Linked DNA regions of Pararoseomonas sp. SCSIO 73927. The protein of the gene in region 1 interacts with the protein of each later gene in a pairwise test. Links are inferred from orthologs where the notes say so. Each region holds a gene or a part of one and is shown on either strand. Other genes may lie near its edges. The genes, in order: hflK and ftsH.

What was found.
Region 2: the proteins of hflK (region 1) and ftsH interact in binary tests that used the Escherichia coli proteins (3 or more experiments, as listed by UniProt). The link is inferred for Pararoseomonas sp. SCSIO 73927 from one-to-one orthologs.

The regions. Positions count from the first base shown.
Region 1 is NZ_CP146232.1:3,585,604-3,588,904, reverse strand. What follows is about bases 46-3,036. They hold hflK (FtsH protease activity modulator HflK), read right to left. Parts: upstream 2,167-3,036; coding sequence 925-2,166; downstream 46-924. Other genes in these bases: VQH23_RS16870 (Mrp/NBP35 family ATP-binding protein), read left to right, coding at 2,348-3,036; hflC (protease modulator HflC), read right to left, coding at 53-928. Outside these bases: more of VQH23_RS16870, read left to right, coding at 3,037-3,301.
Region 2 is NZ_CP146232.1:3,809,694-3,812,966, reverse strand. What follows is about bases 99-3,061. They hold ftsH (ATP-dependent zinc metalloprotease FtsH), read right to left. Parts: upstream 2,559-3,061; coding sequence 639-2,558; downstream 99-638. Other genes in these bases: tilS (tRNA lysidine(34) synthetase TilS), read right to left, coding at 2,650-3,061; folP (dihydropteroate synthase), read right to left, coding at 99-532. In the rest of the region: more of folP, read right to left, coding at 1-98; more of tilS, read right to left, coding at 3,062-3,273. UniProt on the Escherichia coli protein: Acts as a processive, ATP-dependent zinc metallopeptidase for both cytoplasmic and membrane proteins. Plays a role in the quality control of integral membrane proteins.

The DNA.
Region 1 (3,301 bases):
CGGCCCGCCCCCGGGATGGGGGCGGGCCGTCCTGGTCCGGTTTCCCGGGCGGCTAGCGGGAGGTCCCGGGCAGCTCGCGGAAGAAGCGGAAGAACTCGCTCTCGGGGGAGAGGAGCAGGCGCGTCTCCCCGCCCTCGGCAAAGGCCTCGCGATAGGCCTGCATGCTCCGCCAGAAGCCGAAGAACTCCGGGTCGCGCTGGAAGGCGTCCGCGAAGGTGCGGATGCTCTCCTGCTCGCCCTGGCCGCGCAGCACGTCGGCCTGGGCCGTGGCCTCGGCCAGCAGCACGGTGCGGTCGCGGTCGGCGGCCGCGCGGATGCGGGCCCCCTGCTCCGCGCCCTCCGCGCGCTGCTCGCGGGCCACGCGCTCGCGCTCGGACTGCATGCGGGACAGGATGGCCTGGGTGTTCTCCTCCGGCAGGTCGGCGCGGCGGACGCGCACGTCGGCCACCTCGATCCCGAAGCTCTTTGCCTCGCGGTTCACCTGGTCCCGGATCTCGTTCATGATCCGCAGGCGGCCCGCCGAGAGGACGTTGAGCAGGGACTCGCTGCCGAGCACGCGGCGCAGCGAGGAGGAGACGATGGAGGCCAGGCGGCCGCGGATGCCGTTCTCCTGCACGCCCACCGTCTGGAAGAAGAGCAGCGGGTCGGTGATGCGGAAGCGCGTGAAGCTGTCCACGATCAGGCGGCGCTGGTCGCTCAGGATCAGCTCCTCGCCCGGCGCCTCGTAGTCCAGCAGGCGGCGGTCCAGCGCGATCACGCTCTGGATGAAGGGCACCTTCACGTGCAGGCCGGGGGTCTGGATGACGCGGCGCGGCTCGCCGAACTGCGTGATCAGCACCTGCTGCGTCTGGTGCACGGTGAAGAGGCTGGAGGCGGCGGTCACGACCACGATCGCGGCCGCGACGAGCGCGATGGTCAGGCGGTTCATCGGGCGGCTCCCTGCACGCTCGGGCTCGGGGCGGCAGGCGTGGGCGCCGCCGGGCGGGGCGGCTGCGGTACCGCGCCGTTGCGGGCCGGAGGCGGCGCGCGGCCGGCATCGAGGTTCAGCAGAGGCACGAGACCCTGGAGCCGGTCATCCACGATGATCTTCGGATTCTTCCGGAGGATCTCCTCCATCGTCTCCAGGTAGATGCGACGCATCGTTACGTCCTGCGCCACTTGGTAGGACGAGAGGACGGAAATGAAGCGCTGCGCTTCGCCCCGGGCGCGGGCGATCTGGCTGTCCTTCTGGCCCTGGGCCTCCTGCACCATCCGCTCCGCCTCGCCGCGCGCGCGGGGGATGATGTCGTTGCGGTAGGCCTCGGCCTCGTTGCGGGCGCGCTCGCGGTCGGCCGCGGCGCGCTGCACGTCGCGGAACGCCTCGATCACGGCCTGGGGCGGGTCCACCTTCTGCAGCTGCACCTGGGTGATCTCAACGCCCGCGCCGTACTGGTCGAGGATGGCCTGGGTGCCCTGGCGGACCTGCTGCTCGATCTGCGCGCGCGCCTCGGTCAGCGCGGGCTGGATCGGCGTGCGGCCGATCACCTCGCGCATCATGCTCTCGGCGGCGGACTTCACGGTGATCTCGGGGTTGCGGGTGTTGAACAGGTACTCGCCGGCGTTGCGGATGCGCCAGAACACGGCGAAGTCGATGTCGATGATGTTCTCGTCCCCGGTGAGCATCATGCTCTCCTCCAGCACATCGCGGCTGGGGGTGGGGCGCTGGGCGACGACGGCGGTGTCGACGGCGCTGCGGAAGCCGACATCCACGCGGTTGATCCGCGTGACGCGGGGCGTCGTGACGCTCTCGACCGGCCAGGGAATGCGGTAGTTCAGGCCCGGCCCGGTCCAGCGGTTGTAGGCGCCGAAGCGCATGACGATGCCCTGCTCGTCCGGCTGCACCCTGTAGATGCCGGAGGCGCCCCAGGCGGCGAGCGCGAGCACGGCGAGGACGGCGATCCCCTTGCCGCCGGAGGCGCCGCCCCCGCCGGGGAAGCGGCGCGGCATCCAGCGGCGCACCGCGTCCTGCGCTTGGCGGATAGCGTCGTCCAGGTCCGGGCCGCGGCCGCCCTGGCCCCCGCTGTTCCCGCCATTCGGCGGCGGGCTGCCCCAGGGACCCTGCGGGCGGTTGTTGCCGCCGCCGGGGGAACCCCAGGGATTCGGTCCGCCGCTGTTGTTCCACGGCATCGGGTGGTCACTCTCCCCTCAGTAACGCGACGGCCCCGCCCGCCTGGCCCTCGATGGGTCGCCCCATGTGGGTTGAACGGGGTGGGGGCCGCCCATATGGCATTCGCGGCCCTCTCCCCCTTGATCCGGGGGCGGGCCGGGCAGGTCGCCATGTTGGCGGGGATGCGGGGGTTTTCAAGCGATGGTGAGCGGGCTGGAGGCGGCGGTTCGGTCCGCGATGGCGGGGGTGCGGGATCCGGCGACGGGGCGGGACATCGCCTCGGCCGGGCTGCTCGGCGGGATCGCCGTGCGGGACGGGATGGTGCAGGTGGAGATCGCCGTGCCGCGGGAGCGGGCGCGGGAGTACGAGGCGGTGCGTGCCGCCGCCGAAGCGGCGGCGCGGGCGGTGCCCGGCGTGCGGGCGGCGACGGCGGTGCTGACGGCGCACCGGGGAGGCCCGGCCGGCGCCCCCTCCTCCGGCCCGGCGCAAGGGCAGGGCCAAGGGCCCGGGCATGGACACGCGCACGGTCCCAACCCTGGCGGCGGCCCTGGCCCCCAGGGCGGCCCGCGCGGGGCCATGCTGCTGCAGGAGGCGGGGGCGGTGATCGCCGTGGCCTCCGGCAAGGGCGGGGTGGGGAAGAGCACGACGGCGGTGAACCTCGCCGTCTCCCTGGCGCAGAAAGGCCTCCGGATCGGGCTGCTGGACGCGGATATCTACGGGCCTTCCCTGCCGATGATGCTGGGCGCCAATGAGCGGCCGCGGACCGACGGGAACCGGATCATGCCGGTGGAGGCCTGGGGGCTGAAGGCGATGTCGATCGGCTTCCTGGTGGACCAGGAGCAGCCGATGATCTGGCGCGGCCCGATGGTGATGGGCGCGCTGGAGCAGATGATGTCCCAGGTGGAGTGGGGCCCGCTGGACGCCATGGTGATCGACATGCCGCCGGGCACGGGCGACGCGCAGCTCACCCTCTCCCAGAGGGTCGCGCTGCGGGGGGCCGTGATCGTCTCCACCCCGCAGGACGTGGCGCTGCTGGATGCCCGGCGGGGCATCCGCATGTTCGAGAAGGTGAGCGTTCCCGTGCTCGGGCTGGTGGAGAACATGAGCTATTTCTGCTGCCCCAACTGCAACCACCGCAGCGACGTGTTCGGCCAC
Region 2 (3,273 bases), 220 kb from region 1 along the record:
CGGCCTCCAGCGCCGCGCGCATGGTGGCGGCGTGGCGGGTGTCCACGCTCACCGGGGCGTCCTTCGCGATCTCCCGGATCACCGGCAGAATCCGCGCGATCTCCGCCTCCGGATCCACCGGCGCCGCGCCGGGGCGGGTGCTCTCCCCGCCCACGTCGATCATGTCGGCGCCCGCTTCCAGCATGGCGTTTGCCGCCATGATGGCCGCCCGCGGGTCGGCGTAGCGGCCGCCGTCGGAGAAGCTGTCCGGCGTCACGTTCAGCACGCCCATCACCAGCGGCCGGCCCAGGGCCGCCGCATCGGGCAGGCCGGCAAAGGGCGCGGGCGCGTTGGTGAGCGCGAGGACCGCCGCCTGCCAGTCCTCGGGCGTGTCCACGGCGGGGATCAGCCCCAGCGTCGCCCCGCCCTCGATCAGCCGGACTAGGGTGAAAGCCGTCCCCCCGCCCTCCAGCGGCACGGCGGCACCGGCGGCCACGGCGGCCAGGGCGCCGCGCCCGTGCAGGAGCCCCATCGGTTCGACCCAGCGCGCCATCGGCCCTCCCCTCGTCCGGGAATCGACACCCCCGGACGGAAACGGGGGCCGCATAGGGCCCCCGTTCCATTGAAGCGCTTCGCGGAGCCCCGCACCAGAGGGTGGCTCAGGCCCCCGCCGGCTGCATCCCGCCCGTGTCCGGACGGGGGTTGGGACGGCCGGAGCTGGGCACGCTGCCCCGCCCCTGGTTCACCGGCTCGTCCGGCCGGTCCCGCACGATCGGGTCGCCGCGCAGCAGGCTCTTGATCTCGTCGCCCGAGAGGGTCTCGTACTCCAGCAGCCCCTTGGCCAGGGCGTGCAGGTCCTCGATCCGCTCGGTCAGCGTCTTCTTCGCGCGCTGGTAGGCCGTGTCGATGATCGAGCGGATCTCGCTGTCGATCGCCTGCGCCGTCGCCTCGGAGAGGTTCTTCGACTGCGTCACCGAATGCCCCAGGAACACCTCCTGGTCGTTCGAGCCGTAGGCGACCATGCCGATCTTGTCGGACATGCCCCACTCCGTGACCATCCGGCGCGAGAGGTCGGTCGCCATCTTGATGTCGCCCGAGGCACCGTTGGACACCTTGTCCGCCCCGAAGATGATCTCCTCCGCGACGCGGCCACCCATGGCCATTGCCAGCTCGGCGTTCATCTTGGACTTGTGCTTGGAGTAGCGGTCGCCCTCCGGCAGGGACATCACCAAGCCCAGCGCGCGGCCGCGCGGGATGATGGTGGCCTTGTGGACGGGGTCGCACTCCTCCTCGCTCATCGCGATCAGGGCGTGGCCGGCCTCGTGATAGGCCGTCATCCGCTTCTCGGCCTCGCTCATGACCAGCGAGCGGCGCTCGCTGCCCATCAGCACCTTGTCCTTGGCCTGCTCGAACTCGTGCATGCCCACCGTGCGGCGCCCGGTGCGAGCCGCCAGCAGCGCCGCCTCGTTCACGAGGTTCGCCAGGTCGGCGCCCGAGAAGCCCGGCGTGCCGCGCGCGATCACCTTCGGCTCCACGTCGGAGGCCAGGGGAACCTTCCGCATGTGCACCCGCAGGATACGCTCGCGCCCGTTCACGTCGGGGTTCGGCACCACGACCTGCCGGTCGAAGCGGCCGGGGCGCAGCAGCGCCGGGTCCAGCACGTCCGGCCGGTTGGTCGCCGCGATGATGATGACGCCCTCGTTGGACTCGAAGCCGTCCATCTCCACCAGCATCTGGTTCAGCGTCTGCTCGCGCTCGTCATTGCCGCCGCCCAGCCCGGCGCCGCGATGGCGGCCCACCGCGTCGATCTCGTCGATGAAGATGATGCAGGGCGCGTTCTTCTTGCCCTGCTCGAACATGTCGCGCACGCGGCTGGCGCCGACGCCCACGAACATCTCCACGAAGTCGGAGCCGGAGATGGTGAAGAAGGGCACGTTCGCCTCGCCGGCGACCGAGCGCGCCAGCAGCGTCTTGCCCGTGCCGGGGGGGCCGACCAGCAGCACGCCCTTGGGGATCTTGCCGCCCAGGCGCTGGAACTTCTGCGGGTCGCGCAGGAAGTCCACCACCTCCTCTAGCTCGCTCTTCGCCTCCTCGATGCCCGCCACGTCCTCGAAGGTGACGCGGCCCTGCTTCTCGGTCAGCAGCTTCGCCTTGGACTTGCCGAAGCCCATGGCCCGCCCGCCGCCGCCCTGCATCTGGCGCATGAAGAAGACCCAAACGCCGATCAGCAGCAGCATCGGGAACCAGGAGATGAGGATCTGGAAGAGCGGGTTCACGTCGCTCTCCTCCGGCCGCGCCACCACGCGCACGCCCTTCTCCGTCAGCCGCTGGATCAGCTGAGGATCCTCGGGCGTGTAGGTGCTGAAGGTCCGCCCGTCCTGGAGCTGGCCGGAGACAATGCGCCCCTGGATGGTGGCGTCCCGCACATGGCCCTGCTGAACTTCGTTCAGGAAGTCGGAGTAAGCCACCTGCATCCCGCGCTGCGAGGAATTCCCCGAGGGCTGAAACAGGTTGAACAGCGCCACGAGCAGCAGGGCGACGATCACCCAGAGCGCGAGGTTGCGGCCGAAATTGTTCACGTGACGGTCCCGATCCTTGGCCGGTCCTGCCGGCTCAGCGAACAAGATAGGGATGCCCGGCTCTACATGGAACCACCGCATGACAGCGCTTTCACGCGATGGGTCCCGATTCCGGCCGGAACTCCACCCGCCAGCCCGGCCCGGGTCCTGGCCCGGCCACCACCTGCCCGGCCGCGTCCCACAGCACCGGCAGCCCCGCCACCACGAAGCCCGGCAGGCCCGGGCGGGCCGCGCCCGCCCCGCCGCGGGCGAAGCCCGGCCCTGCCGCACCGACCGACGCCGCCTCCGGCGCCTCCACCACCCGCCACCGCCCGTCCCACACCTTGCCCGGTGCCGCGGCCACGCGCGGCGCGCAGCGCCCGGGCTCCCGACCGATGAACCGCCCTCGCCAGAACGCCCCGCCCAGGCTGCCGCCCCCCCGCGCCAGCATCGCGGCCACCGCCGCCCGCGCTGGCGGGTGCGCCCCCCCGCCCAGGGCCTGCACCAGCACCGAGAGCGCCGCCTCGGCCACGGGGTCCCGCCCCAGCGCCGGCCCGTCCAGCACCGCCCACCCTTCCGGCCGGAAGCCAGCGCACGCTGCCAGCCTCTCCGCCACCGCCGCCCGCAGCCGCGCCCGCCTCGCCCCGAAGGCCCCGGCCGCCTCCACCAGCGCCGCCACCCCCGGCCCTTCGCCGCCCGGGTCACCCAGGGAGCGCCGCAGCCGGGCGCGGGCAAA